Regions from separate parts of the Paenibacillus sp. sgz302191 genome, predicted to be linked through region 1. Evidence: riboswitches for the same ligand, from Rfam matches in the RefSeq annotation. Region 1 holds a riboswitch; each other region holds the start of a gene.
The links. Region 1 has a riboswitch for ZMP and ZTP ahead of AC3G2T_RS00915 (bifunctional 5,10-methylenetetrahydrofolate dehydrogenase/5,10-methenyltetrahydrofolate cyclohydrolase). Riboswitches for the same ligand answer to the same signal wherever they lie in the genome.

Region 1 (3,673 bases):
TTATAAAATAGACGCGCTGGCCGTCCAACAAGTAATATAATTCGTAAAACGGATGAGCATGAGGGCGGGGCATGGCGAAATAGCCTTTGCGCTGCAGCTGCTGAATGGCAAAGGATGAATCGCCGATATGGTATTTCGGTTCGGTCCGGCTGCTCATGGAAGTCCCTCTCTTTGCAGGAAGCGTATATGCAAATTTTAGCATATTTTGAAAGCGGAAGGCGCGAAATCGAAAAGCGGAAGGCCGAATCCGGCCTTGGATAAAGGAGATGGCTGCGGAATGTGGAGCCCTGACGATTTTTTGGCAAAGCTTTATGCCCAAACGGTGGAAAACAGCCTGGACCGCGCCGCCGGGACTATGCCCGACGGGGCCGGGCGCGAGGAGCTCAGGCGCCGGCTCGCCGATGCGCTGGGGGCCTGGCCCGAGCGCAGGCCGGCGCTGGAGCCCGAATTGCTCGACACGTTCGAGCATGAAGGACTTACCGTCGAGAAGCTCGCTTACTCGACGTACGAAGGGCTGCGGATACCGGCGTATGCGCTGTATCCGTCAGGCGGGGGCGGCAAGCTGCCGGCGGTGCTTGCCTGCCACGGACACGGCCCGGGCCATCGGGCCGCGCTCGGCATGAATCCCGACGGCAGCTTCGCTGACGATCCCGGGATTCACAACAAATTCGCCGTCCGGCTGGCCCGCCGGGGGCTGTTCGTGCTCGTCCCCGAAATCATCGGCTTCGGGGACCGGAGATTGCAGGCCGGCGTGGAGGCCGATCCGTCGGCCAAAGATTCCAGCTGCCTGCCGATTGCGCTGCAGCTGCTCATGTGCGGGATGACCATCGCCGGATTCCGCACATACGAAGCGACGCGCGCGCTTGACTATTTGGCCGCGCGCGGGGAAGTCGATCCGGAGCGGATCGGGGTCATCGGTTTTTCCGGCGGCGGCCTGGTCGCATCTTTGACCGCTGCTTTGGATGAGCGCATCCGCGCCGCCGTCATTTGCGGATATGCGAATACGTACCTGGGGAGCATTTTGGATCGGCCGCACTGCATCGACAACTATATTCCCGGCATCCTGCGGATTGCCGAGCAGCCGGAATTGCTCGGGTTGATCGCTCCGAGGCCTTTGTTTATCGAGTCCGGGGATCAGGACCGGGTATTTCCGGTTGGAACGACGGAAGAAGCCATCGTGCGGCTGACCCGGATTTACCGCAGTCTTGGAGCGGAGGACCGGCTCGCTGCCGACATATTCCCGGGCAAGCATGAAATTTCCGGAAGAACATCATTCGACTGGCTGAAGGCGCAGCTTTCCTGAGCGGAGAGGAGACAAACCTTTTTTATGAGACATATCACGGTTTCGCAAGACGGCAGCGGGGACTTCACCGGCATTCAGGAGGCGATAGACGCCGTCCGCGTGCTTCCTCTGGAGCCTGTTACGATCTATGTCAAAAATGGAACTTATCGCGAAAAATTGCTCATTCCCGACAATAAGCCGGACATCGCACTGATCGGCGAGAGCCGCGAAGGGACGATTATCGCTTACGGCGATTACGCCAGGATGACGGGGCCGGACGGCAAAGAAATAGGAACGTTCCGCACCGCCGTTTTGAAGGTGGAGGCCGACGATTTTCGCATGGAAAATTTGACGGTGCAAAACATCGCGGGCTATGGCCCGGAAATCGCGCAGGCCGTTGCTTTGTACGCTTCCGGCGACCGTCAGGTTTACCGCAGCGTCAGGCTGCTCGGCAATCAGGACACTTTGTATACGAGCCGGGGGCGGCATTATTTTGCCGGTTGCTATATCGAAGGGCATGTCGACTTTATTTTCGGATCGGCTGCGGCATGCTTCGAATCGTGTGAAATCCGCAGTTTGCGCGGAGGCTATATCACGGCCGCTTCGACGCCACGGGGCGCGGAGTTCGGCTACGTCTTTTTGAACTGCCGTCTGACCGGAGCGCAGGAGGAGGAGTCGGTCTATCTCGGCAGGCCATGGAGAGCGTGGGCGCATACCGCGTTTATCAACACCTGGATGGGGCCGCACATCTATTCGGCGGGTTGGGACAATTGGGACAATCCCGGCAATGAAAGCACGGCCCGCTATACGGAGTACGGCAGCACGGGCCCCGGTGCGCGCGATGCCGCCGTCCGCGCCGGCTGGGCGAGGGTTTTAACGGAAGCGGAAGCGCTGCGGCTTGATGCCAAAACCGTTCTGGCCGGCCATGACGGCTGGGACCCGACGGAGAGCGGAGAGGGCGCTGCAAGGCGGGCGTGAAACATTCTCGCCCGGCCGTCTATGCGGAACGCGAATCTATGTGATAAACTGTACGCAGCAGTAATCGTTATGTGTGACTGGCGTAACGTGGGCAACCACGAGGGAGCACATGGCTTATAGCCGTACGCCTGGGCAAAGTATTTGGTAAGCAAGCATGCGACCAAGTACTTTTTTTGCATTTTCATCCGATTATGGAGAGGGGAACGAACGTAAATGGGTTTGCTGCTTAAATCGAAGCCGTTAGCCGATCAAATCTCGCACTCTATCGCCGCCGAAGTCGGCAAATGGAAGGAGCGGGGCGTTCAACCGGCGATAGCCGCCATTTTGGTGCAGGGCGATCCGGCTTCCGCGTACTACGCCAAAGCAAAGGAAAAGCTGGCTGCCAAACTCGGGGTTGCCTTTCATTTGATGGAATTTGAGGCGCAAGTGAGCGAACAGCGCCTTCTTGAGGAGATCGAGCGGTTAAACGGGGACCCGGCCGTGCACGGAATCATGCTCGAGCTCCCCGTTCCCGGGCACATCCGCGTGCAAAAGCTGTCCGATGCTATCGCTCCGGCCAAAGATGTCGACGGCATATCTTCGGCGAACAAATTGGCGTGCATGACGGGAGAAAGCGGGTTGTACCCGGCGACGCCCCAGTCGTGCATCCGCATTTTGAAACATTACGGATACCGGCTTCAGGGGGCGCATGTCGTTCTGATCGGGCGGGGAGAAACGGTAGGGCGGCCGCTGATGCAGCAGCTGCTGCGCGAAAATGCCACCGTAACCGTCTGTCATTCCTATACCGCGAATTTATCCGGCCATATCGCTCAAGCCGACATTTTGATTACGGCCGCAGGCAAAGCAGGCCTGGTGACCCCGGGCATGGTGCATGACGAATTGGTCGTCATCGATGCGGGAATCAATGAAACGGAGGTTGGAATTGCAGGCGACGCCAGCCCCGGCATTTGGGAAGCGGTGAAAGCCGCGACACCGGTTCCGGGCGGAGTAGGCACGCTGACGACCGTCATTTTGTTCGAAAATTTATTAAAAGCAATGGAACTGCAGTCCATCGGGCGGGGGGATGCAAATGAAAGTTTTTGACCGGAAGATTCGCCAATTTCTGGAGGAAGCGGGCTCAAGCTCGCCTGTGCCGGGCGGAGGCAGCGTTGCGGCGCTGTCCGCGGCTTTGGGCGCTTCCATGGGGTCCATGGTAGCCAATCTTACGGCAGGACCCAAATATGAAGCGGTCCGGGAATCGATGACGGCGGCCGTGGAGCGGATGAAATCGGCGATAGCCGAGTTCGAAACGCTGCTGGAACAAGACATGGACGCATTTCACGGATTCATGGCGGCACTCGCGCTGCCCAAAGGGACCGGCGCCGAGAAGGAAGCACGCTCGCTTGCCGTGCAGGATGCCGCCGCTCAGGCCGC
Region 2 (3,673 bases), on a different contig from region 1:
CCGAAAGATACGGCTTTTGCCGCGATCGTGTGCATCAAAGGTCCGCCCTGGGTGCCCGGGAATACGGCTTTGTCAATGGCGGCCGCCCACGACTTGCGGGTCAATATCATGCCGCCGCGGGGACCGCGAAGCGTTTTGTGCGTCGTAGTCGTTACGAAATGGGCGTGCGGCACCGGATTCGGATGCAAGCCTGCGGCAATCAGACCGGCGATGTGCGCCATGTCTACGAAGAACAATGCGCCTACGTCGTTCGCGATGGAAGCCAGCGCTTCAAAATCGATAATGCGCGAATATGCGCTCGCGCCGGCAACGAGCATGCGTGGCTTATGCTTGAATGCCGCTTTGCGGACTTCGTCGTAATCGATGCGGCCGTCTTTTTCGCTGACGCCGTAAGCGACGAAATTGTACAAAATGCCGGAAGCGTTCACCGGGCTGCCGTGCGTCAAATGACCGCCATGTGCCAGGTTCATGCCGAGAACAGTGTCTCCATGACTCAATGCGGCCAAATAAACGGCCATGTTCGCTTGCGCGCCTGAATGAGGCTGTACGTTCGCATGCTCGGCGCCAAACAGCTCTTTGGCGCGGTCGCGCGCGATATCTTCCACGATATCGACGTATTCACAGCCGCCGTAGTATCTTTTGCCCGGATAGCCTTCCGCGTATTTGTTCGTCAGAACCGTACCCATAGCTTCCATAACGGCTTCGCTGACGATGTTTTCGGATGCGATAAGCTCGATTTTGTCGCGTTGACGGCCCAGTTCCAAGTTCATCGCTTCTGCGATTTTCGGATCTTGCTTGCTTAAAAAGTTAGTAGACATGTTCAGTTTCCTCCCTGGTCTTCTTTGTATTTAAACGTACAAACGCAGCGAAACTAACAATCCGCTTTCGGAGACGCGGCAGCGTACTGCTGTTCGGCTGTCTCCTCCGAGTACACAGCCCGCATGCCGCCGATCAACTTCGGCCGCGTGTAAGCCATAGTCACATAGGCGTGGCCGATATTCCGCACCGGCGGACGAACCGGCACCGCGACACGGCGAAGGTGCATACCGATGAGCGTGCTGCCGATATCGATCCCGGCGTGAGCCTCAATCGTCTCGACGACTACGGGCCGGGCAAAATGGCGGTACGCATAGGACGCCATCGCGCCCCCGGCTTTCGGCACCGGAATGACGGACACCGGCTCCAGACGGGGATACAGCGCGAGCACGTCTTCCTCCAGCACGAGCGCGCGGTTCAGATGCTCGCAGCATTGAAATGCCGCGTGCAGCCCGAATTCCCGGCACACGCGCCCGGCCGCTTGAAAGATCGGCTCCGCCGCGTCCAGCGTCCCGGATGTGCCGATGCGATGCCCGAGTATTTCGCTCGTGCTGGTGCCGATGACAAGTAGCTGTCCGGGCTTCAACCCCCCTGCCCGAACCAGCTCACGCAGATTGGCTTCAACGGCTTCAGCAATCGTAGGCAGAATGGAATCAGTCATCGGATTCCCTCCCGCGGCTTACGGATGAAGCGCGAAGCGCTCTTCGATCTTTTGAACTTTACCGATGCGGTTCTGGTGGCGAACGCCTTGCGAAAATTCCGTTTCCAGCCAAATTTTCACGATTTCTTCGGCAACGCCAGGCCCGATGACGCGCTCGCCCATAGCCAATACGTTCGTATCGTTATGCTCGCGGGTCGCTTTGGCGGAGAACAGATCGTGAACGAGCGCGCAGCGGATTCCGGGAACTTTGTTGGCGGCAATCGACATGCCGATGCCTGTCCCGCAAATCAGGATGCCTTTATCCACTTCCCCGGCAACTACTTTCTCGCATACTTCCAGCGCATAATCCGGGTAATCGACGGAATCCGCGCAGCTGCAGCCGAGATCCAAAACCTGGTGGCCTAATGATTCGATAAAAGGAATGATGACATCTTTCAAACGATACCCTGCATGATCCGCACCCAATGCAATTTTCATCGGTAAACGCTCCTTTAAAATTCATTTGTCCTTCCTATTATAGCCCATTACCCACCGGAAAACGAAAAAAAGAGCAGGACACGCGAAAGTACGCGCGTTGCTCTTTTGCCCAGGCGACCGGCCGTATAACCCGATGCTCCATTGTGGTTAACCCCACTCGTCGCCAGTTACATCGAGTCTCAATCAATACGTCTATTTTATCGCATTCCGGCGTGCCTGTAAAGGTGATATCCGCGGGGCGGGTTCGCGCAGGCAAGGCAAGCCGATTCCGCCGGATCCGCTCCAAACCCGCTTTTCTAGGAATCAGTCCTAAGGGCCCAGCAAATTCGATCCGTTCTGCCGCTCGCGCAGCTTTTGCACCAGCTTATCCAGACATTGTCCGATTTCCTCGGCCGTTGCCCGGTAAATGTCTATGGAACCGCCGAACGGGTCGGAAATATCGTAATCGGGAATGCTTCTTTCCAGCTGCAAATACCGGCTTCTTTCTTCGGATGAAACCGTCTGAGCCAGCGCTTGTTTGAGCTGAATCTCGGCTGCAAGCCGTTCCCGCTCCTCCATCGCGCGCAGCACGTCCGGATTATCCTCCACGTACTCCTTGAGCGTATAAATTTTATCCACGGCATCCGGAAAACGCTGAACAACCGAACGCTTGTGGCCGACCGTCATCGTCAAAATCAAATCCGCCCACTGCACCTCGGCCTGCCCAATAAAAAGAGAGCTGATCTTGTCCCGGAAACCCGCTTCTTTCAAAATCGCGTCGCTGTTGTGAGAAATGGCCCCTCCCGTAACAGCGGATACGCCGGCGGAACGGACCTCGGCCGCTAGCCCTTCTTTTTGCACCTTGACCCGCAGCAAGCCCTCGGCCAATGGACTGCGGCACGTATTTCCCGTACAGACAAAAAGTATTCGCAACATGATCCCCTCCTCCTCCCCTTTATTGTATCACAGCAAAAATTTGATCCCAAATGCGAGCAAAATCAACCCGCCAAATGCCTCGCCGTACTCGCCGACCCAGTGTCCGACGCGTCTGCCTACGAGCAGGCCGCCAATCGACATCAGCGCTCCGAAGGCGCCGAATACAAGCACCGTCAGCACGATATCCGTAGCGAACATTCCCAGCGATACCCCCACCGAGAAAGAGTCTATACTTACGCTGAGCGCGAAAATAATAAGCCCCCACAAAGTACGGTGGTCGAAAGAGACGGCTTCCCCGCCGCGAAGCGAGCTGTATATCATATGGCACCCCAGCAAAGCCAGCAGGCAGCCCCCCGCAGCAGTAGCGACATGTCCCAGAAGAGAGCTGACGTAGTGCCCCATGAACATCCCCATTAAAGGCATAATAATATGAAAAATGCCGATAACGACGCTGATTTTGAGAATGTCGAGCAAGCGGACGCCCCTCATACCGATCCCTATCCCCAGGGAAAAAGCATCTAGTCCTAATGCAATCGCCATAATGATGATGGTAAGTAGCTGCCCAAGTGCAAAGGATGATGCGAGCATGCTGCAGTCCCCCTGTCCACGGTTTCTTTCCCAAGATATGCGGACAAACCGGGAATCATGCCAGCTATACTCGAACAAGCCGATGACCGGCCGCTTTGCGCAGACGATTCATAATCGCCTGGCCGATGCCGTCCTCCGGACAAGCCTCGGCATTAATATAACCAATGCCCTCTTCGTCAAAACGCCGCAAAGCGGCGTAAAGCTCCCGGGCGACCG
Region 3 (3,673 bases), on a different contig from region 1:
AAGTGCCGGCGCCGAAATCGCAGTAAAAGTTGTATTTCGTCTCCGGGGTCATGTGCAAGCCTAATTTTTGAAGCACGCTGTTAGCCATCGTTAGCCAGTCTCTCCTCCGCTTGAGAGCGAATATTTCGATATGTTGTTGCCATGCCATCTATTATAGCCTATAAAGCGGAAAATTTGTTTAGCGTTTTCAAAATAAAAAAACCACCCCGCGGGTGGTGAGGGAAGCCTCCGTGCCGCTGGGCGGCGCAAAAGCGCAAGGCCGGAGCCGGCGGCATATCCTGCCTGGTTGCGCTGGATATACCTGTAAGAGCCTCCGTGCTGCTGGGTGGCGCAAAAGCGCAAAGCCGGAGTCGGCGGCATATCCTGCCTGGTTGCGCAGGATATGCCTGTAAGAGCCTCCGTGCTGCTGGGCGGCACCCATGATGATAAAAGGCATAAACGCACACGGCCGGAGCCGGCAGTCATCTTGTCTGGCAGCGTAGGGGGAAATTAGTGAAAGTGCTGTGCCGGTAAAGGAACATTTCTGCAAATGTCAGGCTTTTCATCGGATACAGGGGCTCTGACTCGGTTTTACTGAAATTGCCGCACTATCCAGGCTGTCCAGAAACCCACACGTCAGCGCCGACCGCACAATCTGCCTCGTTGCCCGAAGAAAACCTGCAAAAGTGCAGTTTTTGCTCAACGAATGCGCCGTCCACGAAAAATTCCTGCAATTGTGCAGGCTTTTCGCCGCGAACATGAGCCCAGGCCCGTTTCAATCGAAAATTCCTGCACAATCGCAGGCTTTTCTCCAAAATGTACCACTTTTGCAGAAAAAGCCTGCACTTTTGCAGGCTTTCTACTTGCGGAGTCGCCATGCCACCCGCTCCAGATCCTCAACCAGAACAGAAGAGGCGTGTCCACTTCAGCGCCACAACCCGTGCAGGGGAGGCGCGGATTGTGGAAGATCGGCTGTACCACCTCCGGTTCCTCTAACCTGCCACTTTATCCACAAGCTGATTTTCGGGGGTTTACTGCCACTCCATGATGTTTGCCGTTTCCCGGCGTCTTTCTTCTCCAAGCAGCTTGCTTACAACGTACAAAGACATATCGATCCCCGCAGATACACCGGCGGACAAAATTATTTTTCCGTTATCCACATACCGGACATCTTCCAATATTTGCGACGATTTCGGGGCCGCTTCCTGCAATTCGTCCATTGCCAGACGGTGCGTCGTAAGCTTCAATCCTTCCAATAGGTTCGCTTTGGCTAAAATTAAAGCCCCGGTGCACACCGACAAAACAAGCTCCGCTTGACGCGACGCCTCGCGAATCCAATCGGTAAGCGTCTCGTTATGCATTTCTTTTCGCGCCCCCCGGCCGCCGGGTACGAGCAAAATATCAGGAGGCGGACAATTGCGGATCGTATACCCCGGGGTAACGCTCAAGCCGCCCGATGCGGCAACGGGTCCCTCCTGTTCGGCCACCGTATAGACCCGGAAGTCTTTCCCTCTGCCGCTTCCTGTTGTAAACACTTCGAACGGGCCCGCAAAATCCAGCACTTCAACCCCCTCAAAAATCAATATCGCTACGTTTCTTGCCTGCCGTACCTGCTCCATAGGCTCATCTCCCCTGAAAATAATAAAAAAAGCATCCGGTCAATGACCGAATACTTTGCCCAGGCGTACGGCTTTATAAAAGCTGTGCTCCCTCGTGGTACTCCACGTTTACGCCAGTAACACGCCCAAAAATTTCGATGAACTATTTATATCAGAAATTTCAGATAATTACAACCTATTTTCAAAATCCGCTCTCGTCCCCTGCCGGCCAGCCGGTTCTCTCTGCGCCATCTGTCTGAAATAGTCCGCTGTAAATTCGCGGAATCTCGCCGCAGCTTCGGTGAGATACTTGTCTTTGGACCACGACAGCCAAATCGTGCGTTCGCATCTCGGCTCTTCGATCCGAAGCAGCTCGACGGCCGAGCCGGTCGCTCCTCCCCAGGTCACGGAAGGGATGAAGCCGACGCCTTGTCCGGCCCGAATCAACCCGCGGACCGTCGCAGGGTCGTCGCTTTCGAAAATGATGCGGGGCGCAAATCCCGCCTGCCGGCACAGCGCGTCCGCCGTTTCCCGCAAGTTTTTGCCCGGCCGCAGGCTGACGAACCCCTCGTCCGCCGCTTCGCTCAGCCGGATTTTTCCGCGGCTTGCCAGCCGGTGGCCGCAGGGCACCGCAAGAAAAATTTCCTCCGTAAGCAGCGCTCTGCTCTCCACGCCTTGAATGGGCACGGGCGAAGAGGACAGGCACAGATCGAAATCGGAGCGCATCGCCGCGAGGGAAGCATGCTGCAGCAAGTGAAAGCTGATTTGCGGATGCTTTAGCCGGAAGGAAGCGAGTAAATCCGGCAGCAGGTGCGAGCCGACCAGAACGGCAAGCTCGATGCTGCCGCCGGTCTCCCCCGACATATCCCGAATCTCCCTCTTCCCGTCCTCCAAAGCCGCGATGGCGGTGTCCACTTTTCGGAGGAACGCTTTGCCATATGCGTTCAAACGAATATATTTTCCGGTGCGGTAGAACAGTTTGACATCCAAATCTTTCTCCAGCGCGGAAATCATTTTGCTCAGCGCAGGCTGCGGAATGCGAAGCTCCGCCGCCGCCTTCGTCATATGCTCCAGCCTGGCGACGGTTTGAAAATATTTTAGCTGCAGCAGCTCCATGGCAACCCCTCATCTATTCGATATTGAATATAATTCTTATACATAATTATATATTATCCGATATGTATAGACTACCTGTATACTATTTTCAAAAGGATACACATACAGGAGTCTGTCCGATGTCGGACTCCTAGTACCCCGAACGAGGAGGATGCGGTATGAATCAAACGATACATGCGCAAGCGGCGCGCTCCTGGACGACGCGGCGCGACGAAAAAGCGCGGAGGCTGCGGCAGGCAAGCCGGCTGATGGAAGGGCGTCTGCTGCCGACAGGCAGCATCGTGGAAGCGCTCGAAGCGCTGATTTTACCCGGCGACAGGGTCGTGTTGGAAGGAAACAATCAGAAGCAAGCCGCTTTTTTGTCCGAATCGCTTGCCAAAGTCGATCCCGGCAAAATCCACGGCCTGCATATGCTCATATCCAGCATCTCGCGGCGCGAGCACCTCGATATTTTCGAATACGGCATTGCCCGGAAAGTCGATTTTTCCTTTTCGGGGCCGCAGAGCCTGCGCATGTCCCAAATGGTCGAGGACGGCAAGTTGGAAATCGGCGCGATCCATACTTATTTGGAGCTGTACGCCCGCATGTTCGTCGACCTCATTCCCGACGTTGCGCTGGTCGCTGCGGACAAGGCGGACCGGCACGGAAACCTGTACACGGGGCCGAATACGGAAGAGACGCCGGCGATAGTCGAAGCGGCGGCCTTCCGCAACGGGATCGTGATCGTGCAGGTCAACGAGATCGTCGACGAGCTGCCGCGCGTCGATATTCCGGCTTCCTGGGTCGACGTCGTCGTCCCCGCCGACAAGCCTTATCCGCTGGAGGCATTGTTTACGCGCGATCCGCGGCAAATTACGGACATTCAAATTTTGATGGGCATGCTGGCCATTCGCGGCGTCTACGAACGCCATCAGGTGCAATCCCTGAATCACGGCATCGGCTTCAACACGGCGGCGATCGAACTGCTGCTCCCCACCTAC

Region 2: it holds a riboswitch for ZMP and ZTP, as region 1 does, so the genes downstream of both, rpiB (ribose 5-phosphate isomerase B) here and AC3G2T_RS00915 (bifunctional 5,10-methylenetetrahydrofolate dehydrogenase/5,10-methenyltetrahydrofolate cyclohydrolase) in region 1, are expected to answer to the same signal.
Region 3: it holds a riboswitch for ZMP and ZTP, as region 1 does, so the genes downstream of both, AC3G2T_RS20970 (DJ-1/PfpI family protein) here and AC3G2T_RS00915 (bifunctional 5,10-methylenetetrahydrofolate dehydrogenase/5,10-methenyltetrahydrofolate cyclohydrolase) in region 1, are expected to answer to the same signal.

Annotation. Positions count from the first base shown of each region.
Region 1 is NZ_JBYLHY010000001.1:218,035-221,707, forward strand. It holds gene AC3G2T_RS00900 (helix-turn-helix transcriptional regulator) at 1-157, opposite strand, end outside; gene AC3G2T_RS00905 (alpha/beta hydrolase family protein) at 278-1,303, shown strand; gene AC3G2T_RS00910 (pectinesterase family protein) at 1,328-2,260, shown strand; ZMP/ZTP riboswitch at 2,324-2,401, shown strand; gene AC3G2T_RS00915 (bifunctional 5,10-methylenetetrahydrofolate dehydrogenase/5,10-methenyltetrahydrofolate cyclohydrolase) at 2,474-3,343, shown strand; gene AC3G2T_RS00920 (cyclodeaminase/cyclohydrolase family protein) at 3,330-3,673, shown strand, end outside.
Region 2 is NZ_JBYLHY010000032.1:46,375-50,047, forward strand. It holds gene glyA (serine hydroxymethyltransferase) at 1-818, opposite strand, end outside; gene AC3G2T_RS31955 (TIGR01440 family protein) at 872-1,477, opposite strand; gene rpiB (ribose 5-phosphate isomerase B) at 1,496-1,954, opposite strand; ZMP/ZTP riboswitch at 2,055-2,135, opposite strand; gene AC3G2T_RS31965 (low molecular weight protein arginine phosphatase) at 2,264-2,869, opposite strand; gene AC3G2T_RS31970 (manganese efflux pump MntP) at 2,897-3,457, opposite strand; gene AC3G2T_RS31975 (L-threonylcarbamoyladenylate synthase) at 3,522-3,673, opposite strand, start outside.
Region 3 is NZ_JBYLHY010000014.1:132,878-136,550, forward strand. It holds gene AC3G2T_RS20965 (MFS transporter) at 1-88, opposite strand, end outside; gene AC3G2T_RS20970 (DJ-1/PfpI family protein) at 1,011-1,598, opposite strand; ZMP/ZTP riboswitch at 1,649-1,729, opposite strand; gene AC3G2T_RS20975 (LysR family transcriptional regulator) at 1,767-2,693, opposite strand; gene mdcA (malonate decarboxylase subunit alpha) at 2,852-3,673, shown strand, end outside.